Regions from separate parts of the Mesorhizobium sp. NPDC059054 genome, predicted to be linked through region 3. Evidence: riboswitches for the same ligand, from Rfam matches in the RefSeq annotation. Region 3 holds a riboswitch; each other region holds the start of a gene.

Region 1 (2,260 bases), on a different contig from region 3:
CAGCACATTGTTCATGCGGATGTTGTCGCCGGAATAGGCATCGACGAAAATCTTGGTGAAGGAAGCAAGACCTGCGCGGAACACCGCAGACGTCGGAAACATCGGGCTCGGCTCGAAGGTCCAGGCGGTCGAGATGTTGATGATGGCGCCGGCCTTCTGCTGCTGCATCACCGGCGTCACCAGCCGCGTCGGACGGATGACATTCATCAGATAGGTGTCGAGGCCCTTGTGCCAGTCCTCGTCGCTGATCTCTAGGATCTGCGCGCGGGGGCCGTGGCCGGCGCTGTTGACCAGCACATCGATGCGTCCCCACGTCGAAACAGCAAGATCGACCAGCCGGCGTAAATCCTCGTTGGACTGGTTCGAGCCGGTGACACCGACGCCGCCGAGTTCCTTAGCCAGCGCCTCGCCCTTGCCGGACGATGACAGAATCGCGACCTTGTACCCGTCCGCCGCCAGCTTGCGCGCCGCGGCAGCACCCATGCCGCTGCCACCTGCGGTCACCACTGCCACCTTTTGAACCGTCATAACCATCTCCTGTCCGATGCGGCCGGGCCGAGAGGCCCTGCCATGCTTCCATCTGTGATAGCATCAGACGGCGACAAGCAAACCCAGGCAAGAGGCAAGTTCGGCAGGGCCAGGTTGGAGAATAATAAGGGACTTGCTTCGAGAATGGCACGCAGCGTCAGGCTGTTTCTCGCTCAATCAAAGGGCGGACAGGATTCACGTACCAACACGCATGCGACGTTATCCGCCGTAAGCGCGCGTTGACAGCGTGGCCCGGCCAAGCCTAAATCCGACAAAGACGGTCTCTTCCCTTCACCGGGAGGAGCGAAGAGGGAATGCGGTGCGAGGCGGCAGCCTCAATTCCGCGGCTGTCCCCGCAACTGTGAGCGGCGAGCCAAGGCCGATAGCCACTGGGATTTCCCGGGAAGGCGGCACCAAGGCACCGACCCGCGAGCCAGGAGACCTGCCGTCTGACCAGAATCCCAACGCCTGGCGGGTGTCCCGGGCAAGGAGCCTGATTTGGATTGCAACGGCAGTTTTTTGGCTGAGACGGAGAGTGTGGCAGCGGACGTGGCGACCGCGCCGGTCACCATTGTCGTGTGCTCGTCCTGTCGTGACGAAAACGGCTCCGACGCTCATCCTCGCGCCGGCGCGCTGTTGGCCGACGCCACCCGCGCCGCAGCCCGAGACAGCGGGACCATCGAAGTCCGCACCGTCGAGTGCCTGGGCAATTGCAAGCGCCGCCTTTCGGCTGCGCTGCTGCGCGACGGTTGCTGGAGCTATGTCTTTGGTGACCTGACCGCCGAATCAGGCTCAGACCTCGTCACCGGTGCAGAACTCTTCGCCACATCGCAGGACGGCCTCATCCCATGGCGTGGTCGCCCCGATTCTCTCAAGCGCGGCCTCGTCGCGCGCATTCCTCCCCTTGCCATGCTGAAGGAATAGACATGACCGCTTCCGTTTCCCGTGTGCCCTGCACCGTCGTCACCGGCTTCCTCGGCGCCGGCAAGACGACGCTGATCCGCAACATCCTCGAGAACGCGAAAGGCAAGCGGCTGGCCCTCATCGTCAACGAATTCGGCGATGTCGGCGTCGATGGCGAGATCCTCAAAGGCTGCGGCGTCGACTCTTGTCCTGAGGAAAACATCGTCGAACTCGCCAATGGCTGCATCTGCTGTACGGTCGCCGACGACTTCGTGCCGGCGCTCGACCAGATCCTGGCACGCACGCCGAAGGTCGACCACATCCTGATCGAAACCTCCGGTCTCGCATTGCCAAAGCCACTGGTGCAGGCCTTCCAGTGGCCGACGGTGAAGAACCGCGTCACCGTGGACGGCGTCGTCGCCGTGGTTGATGGCCCGGCTCTCGCCGAAGGTCGCGTTGCCTCGGACATGGATGCGCTTGCCGCTCAGCGCGCGGCCGATGGTACGCTCGACCATGACGACCCGGTCGAGGAAGTGTTCGAAGATCAGGTCGCCTGCGCCGACCTCATCATCCTCTCCAAGAACGACCTGCTGGACGAGGCCGGCGCGGCGCGCGCCAACGCCGTGCTCAGCGAACATGTCGCGCGCGCCGTCAAGGTGGTGCCGACCGCACAAGGCAAGGTCGATCCATCCGTATTGCTTGGGCTCGGCCTCGCCGTCGAGGACGACATCGAGAACCGCAAGAGCCATCATGACGGCATGGGCGACCATGAACACGATGATTTCGATACGTTCGTGATCGAGATTCCTTCTGTTGCCAATCCGGAAGA
Region 2 (2,260 bases), on a different contig from region 3:
GTCGACCGGTGTGGACCTCAGCCTTCTCAAGAAGCGCTGTTCGGGTCTTTTTTCCGAAGCATCGCCTCGACGATCCAGCCTCGGCCCTGAAGCGCTTCTTCACGAACCCGTTCGAGTTCGTCGACGATGTCGCGCAGCCTGCCCGAGACAAGCACGTCGTCCGGCATCCCCGCATAGAGGGTCCAATGCATGTCGCCGGCAGGGGCGTCCAACTGGTCGGACGCATCCAGCATGAACACGGTGCTCTCCGCATTGTTGGGGAAGCTGCTCGCGATGCAACGCCCCGTCGCCGTCAGGATCGATCGGCCGATATTGCAGAGCGCGACCTTGTGCGCTGGCGCCAGCGCCTGGATGTCGCTGTTGCCCGGGATCACTTCATGGTCGAGCTCGAAGCCTCCCATCGATCGGAGCTGTCGCAGAATTCGCTGCACGGTTTCGTAAAGCGACCGTTCGCTCCAGACGAGGAATGCACCGGCTTCGGAAGCATCCACTGCCTCGATGGACAGTCCACCCAGTCGAAGGTCGGCCGCAGCTGTATCGTCACTTCGGGCCGGTTCTCGAAACGGCGCAGTGCGGAACGGCCGACCCCGCACATAACACTCGATGATCTCCGCGCGAACACGGGCGAGTTCATCCGTCTTCATCCCCTTGTTGGGGATGAAGAACAAGGTCACATGGCCCTTGGCGTCGATCGCCTGCACCGTCGTGAAGTCCGGATTGCCGGCACCGATACCGAGGATGAGGACTTTGCGCCTCATTGCCGAGGCAGGATCGTCAATCCCGGAACGGCCGACCCTCGCAAGCCTTCGAACAGTTCGAGAAGCTTTTGCGGTCCGGGATGGTTTCCCTGGTATCGCTGCAGTTTACGGATCTCGATTTCCGCAGCCTCAGCGAGATCTGCGCCGCCGGGTTGGGCCAGCAGCCAGGACAGGAACACGTCTTCCGGCTGCGACGAAGCGAACCCACCGGCATGTCTTCCCTGCATGTTCAGTCCCATGCCAGCGCTCCGAGTCGCGCACAGCGGCGGTTGGCAATGAAATGCATATATGGCGTCGCCGAGCCGTTGCGTCGGATCGCCTTGTAGGCGGCGTGTGGCGAGCCGTGGCTTTCGGCAAGGCGTGGAATTTTGGGAACTCCCTTCGTGGAGAGTGCAGTCGTGGCCATGTCATCCCCGTGGCGTTGTGGACGGGGGAGTTTGGGGGAACGCATTGGCCATTTCGGACGCAGCGACGCCCAGCCAAGCGCACCGCCGGGACACCCCGCCCGAGGTTCGTTTCTCGTCTGTCGCGGCAGGTCTCCTGGCTTGCAGGTCATTGCCCTTGTCGGCCTTCCCGGTGCGTTGCGGCACCAGTGGCATTCTTCGACGCGGGCTCACTGCTTACAGTTGCGGGGGCAGCACCGGCTTTGCACCGACTTCCCTCTTAGCTCCCGAACCGAACGACTCGGGAGAACCTCGACGTCGATATCTAGTATATGACATCGACTCGATGTCAACGTTTGGTGCGGGTGGCTGCCGATCCGAGGATATCGGGAGTGGACAGCGCACGGCCTGCCGGCTGTGTGAGCCATCTCGTTGACGCGTGAGGCTTCAAGGCGGCCCATGCGTGGCGACACGGTCAAAATGGTTGAAGAAGCGCCAAGCATCCGCTTCTATATGTTCATGGTTCGACATTCGCTGAGATCGACAGTCCGTCAAATCTGGGTCCGCCTGCTCGCCGCGCTCGGTATCTTCGCCGCCATTGCCGTCGCCTGGTGGATGAAGGTGGAAGACGCGCGTGTTCCGGACGCTCCGCCGCAGGTCGCCTTTGGCGAGCCCGTCAATGTGGGGCGGGCTATCCTCGTCCCATACAAGCTTACCATCGAGAATGCCGCGCCCTCAGCGACCGGCTCGCAGCGGAAGCTCGTCCTCACGGGACAGCTCGAGAGTGTGACCGGTTCGAGTCAGGTTTCGATTTTCGGATCGCCGGAGAAACTGCCCGCTCTCTCTTCCGGCGGAATGACTTTTCCTGCGCCCAAGGTCTATCTCGTCCGCGACAAGGAACCGCTGAAGCAGCTTCACCCGCGCATCCGCGAACTCGTCTCGATCGTCTGGGACATTCCGGAGGGCTGGACTGAACAGGATGTCACGATCGGATTCAGCACGCAGCAATTCAAGCTCAAGGACAATCTCTATGCGAAGGCGAGCTGGCTGCAGTTTCATCCGAGTGGCACCTTGAGCGCGCGGCCGGAGCGCGGTGCATGAATCATTTCGTCAACCTCG
Region 3 (2,260 bases):
CAACCGGCAAAGAAGAAGTCGGGCTCGACCGCCAGCAGGTTCTCCAGTGTCGGATATTTCGGTGCAAGTTCCGGGATCGAGCCCTGCGCTTTCTTGAACGCGTCATCCACCTTGTACCAGCCGGTGATGCCGGTCAGGCCGACGATCTCGGGTTGTAAGCCCAGCGCGAAGGCCATTTCCGACATGTTGAGATCGTTGATCACCGCACGTTTCGGTGCGGCGTCGAAGGTCAGCGGAATGCCGCAGCTCTCGACAGTGACCGGGAAGGCAAAGGCAGTTGATGAAAGAAGCGTGGCGGCCAAGCAGGTTCCGCAAAAGCGTCTCACGCTTTTACGATAGGAACCTGCGACAAAATAAAAAGTCAAGCTGACGAAGCGTTGGCGAAGCCACGCAAGTCTGCTTGGGCAAAGGGCGAGGCGTTTCATGGCGGCTCCGTTGGGGAAATTGATTCAGCGGGAGAGGCGGATCGGAACGTCGAAGACCGTCAGTTCGCGGTCCTGCTCGTCCGGGTGAGGAAGTCTCAGCACATCGATGGCAAAGACCTCGCGCACCAGCGCCGCCGTCAGCGTCTCACGCGGGGTGCCGAGCGCGACGAGGCGCGCCTTGCTCATCACCGCGACATGAGTGGCGAAGGGCGCAACCAGCGGCAGATCGTGCAGCACCGTGACGACAGCGATGCCCAGCCTGGCGACGAATTCGAGCAATTCGCCGCGAGCGCGGGGGTCGAGATGGTTTGTCGGCTCATCGAGAAATAGCACATGCGGCTGCTGCGCGATCGCGCGTGCCAGCTGCGCACGCTGGCGCTCACCGCCAGAAAGCGAACCCATGCGACGCTCCCGCATGGCGAGCAGGCCGGTTCGCTCCAGCGCGTCGAGCACCACATCGCGGTCGTCGCTGCGGCGACGAAGCCCTCTGTGCGGGATGCGGCCAAGTCCGACATAGTCGCTGACGGCAAGCTGTACATCAGGCTGGTCGGATTGGCCGACCACGGCGATACGGCGTGCCCGCTCTGCTGTCGGCAGCCGGTCGAGCGATTCGCCGTCGAGGCTGACCAGGCCGCTGCTTGGCTTGAGCATGCCGCACAGCATGCGCAGCAGCGTCGACTTGCCGGCGCCGTTCGGACCGATGATGGCAAGCCTTTCGCCGGCGCGGACATCAAGGCTGACGTCTTCGACGAGCGTGACGCCTGTTTCGGGCCGACAGCAAAGGCCGCGCGCTTGCAGGACAACGCCGCTCACGAAAGAACCCTCCGCGGGCGCGGCAGGCAGTCTAGGTGCGACGCATCATAGCGGCGAAAAACGGCAAAACCTTCCAACCGATCCCTCATTCGATCAGGTGCGGAAGGATGGCCAAAATGACGGCAGGGCCGCCCTTGTAGCGTCCTCCCGGCACACCCCGTCCGGTCAACTCGCTGCGATGGCAGGTCTCCTGGCTCGCGGATCGTTGCGCTGTCCTGCCTTCCCGGCGCTTGGCCAGTGGCGTCTTCGGACTTTGCTACCGCTTACAGTTGCGGGGGCAGCCACGGTCTTGGTTCTTGCGAACTTCACCGTATTCCCTTTTCACCCCGAACCTTTCGATTCGGAGCACCATCGCCGCGAACCCTATTGTGACCGCCATCGCCTGGCAATGGCGATTCTTTGCCGAGGACCTGGCTCGTCGCGGTGTGCCGCTCGGCCGGCGGGACGTAGCGGGCAAGCCGCGGATGGCAGTCGCAGGCATGATGGCGCCCCTTGAACAGGGCGAGCAAGGATTTGACGATCATGCCGCTTGCCCGCTCCAGCTCGGAAACGGGTCGTGCAGGTCACGCCACAGTTCCGGTGCGAAGACGGGCTCATCCACCAGGCAGGCATCCAGTTCGGCGCGAATGCGGTTTTCGTTCATCGGATCGCAGCCGATGAAGACCAGTTCCTGCCGGCGGTCGCCCCACATCGGATCGAGATAGGGTTCCATCGCCTCTTGCCATGACGGGTTGTCGGGCCAACGGTTGCGGGGAACCGCTGCCCACCAGAGCCCGCGCCTGCCGGTCCGCACCAGCGCGCCGGCCTGGCTCAATTCGCCGACGTGGTTTGGACGCGTGGCCAGCCAGAAGAAACCCTTGGCGCGCACCACTCCTGGCCAAGGCTGGCCGATGAACCTCTTCAACCTTGCCGGATCGAAAGGGCGACGTTCGCGATAGACGAAGGAACGGATGCCGTATTCCTCGGTTTCGGGAACGTGATCCTTGAAGCCATTCAGTTCCTTGAACCAGAGCGGATGTTGT

Evidence for each region. A riboswitch is a leader RNA that binds a small molecule or an ion and turns the genes downstream of it on or off. The one in region 3 is predicted to bind cobalamin.
Region 1: it holds a riboswitch for cobalamin, as region 3 does, so the genes downstream of both, ACFWXH_RS10635 (DUF1636 family protein) here and ACFWXH_RS16875 (ABC transporter ATP-binding protein) in region 3, are expected to answer to the same signal.
Region 2: it holds a riboswitch for cobalamin, as region 3 does, so the genes downstream of both, ACFWXH_RS22390 (hypothetical protein) here and ACFWXH_RS16875 (ABC transporter ATP-binding protein) in region 3, are expected to answer to the same signal.

The regions. Positions count from the first base shown of each region.
Region 1 covers NZ_JBHYHV010000002.1:600,768-603,027, reverse strand. Annotated here, with positions in the region: gene ACFWXH_RS10640 (SDR family oxidoreductase) at 1-528, opposite strand, end outside; cobalamin riboswitch at 790-993, shown strand; gene ACFWXH_RS10635 (DUF1636 family protein) at 1,027-1,452, shown strand; gene cobW (cobalamin biosynthesis protein CobW) at 1,455-2,260, shown strand, end outside.
Region 2 covers NZ_JBHYHV010000005.1:291,425-293,684, reverse strand. Annotated here, with positions in the region: gene ACFWXH_RS22395 (SAM-dependent methyltransferase) at 27-758, opposite strand; gene ACFWXH_RS22390 (hypothetical protein) at 755-997, opposite strand; cobalamin riboswitch at 1,271-1,471, opposite strand; gene ACFWXH_RS22385 (hypothetical protein) at 1,601-2,242, shown strand; gene ACFWXH_RS22380 (hypothetical protein) at 2,239-2,260, shown strand, end outside.
Region 3 covers NZ_JBHYHV010000003.1:726,957-729,216, reverse strand. Annotated here, with positions in the region: gene ACFWXH_RS16880 (ABC transporter substrate-binding protein) at 1-302, opposite strand, end outside; gene ACFWXH_RS16875 (ABC transporter ATP-binding protein) at 450-1,238, opposite strand; cobalamin riboswitch at 1,401-1,606, opposite strand; gene zigA (zinc metallochaperone GTPase ZigA) at 1,759-2,260, opposite strand, start outside.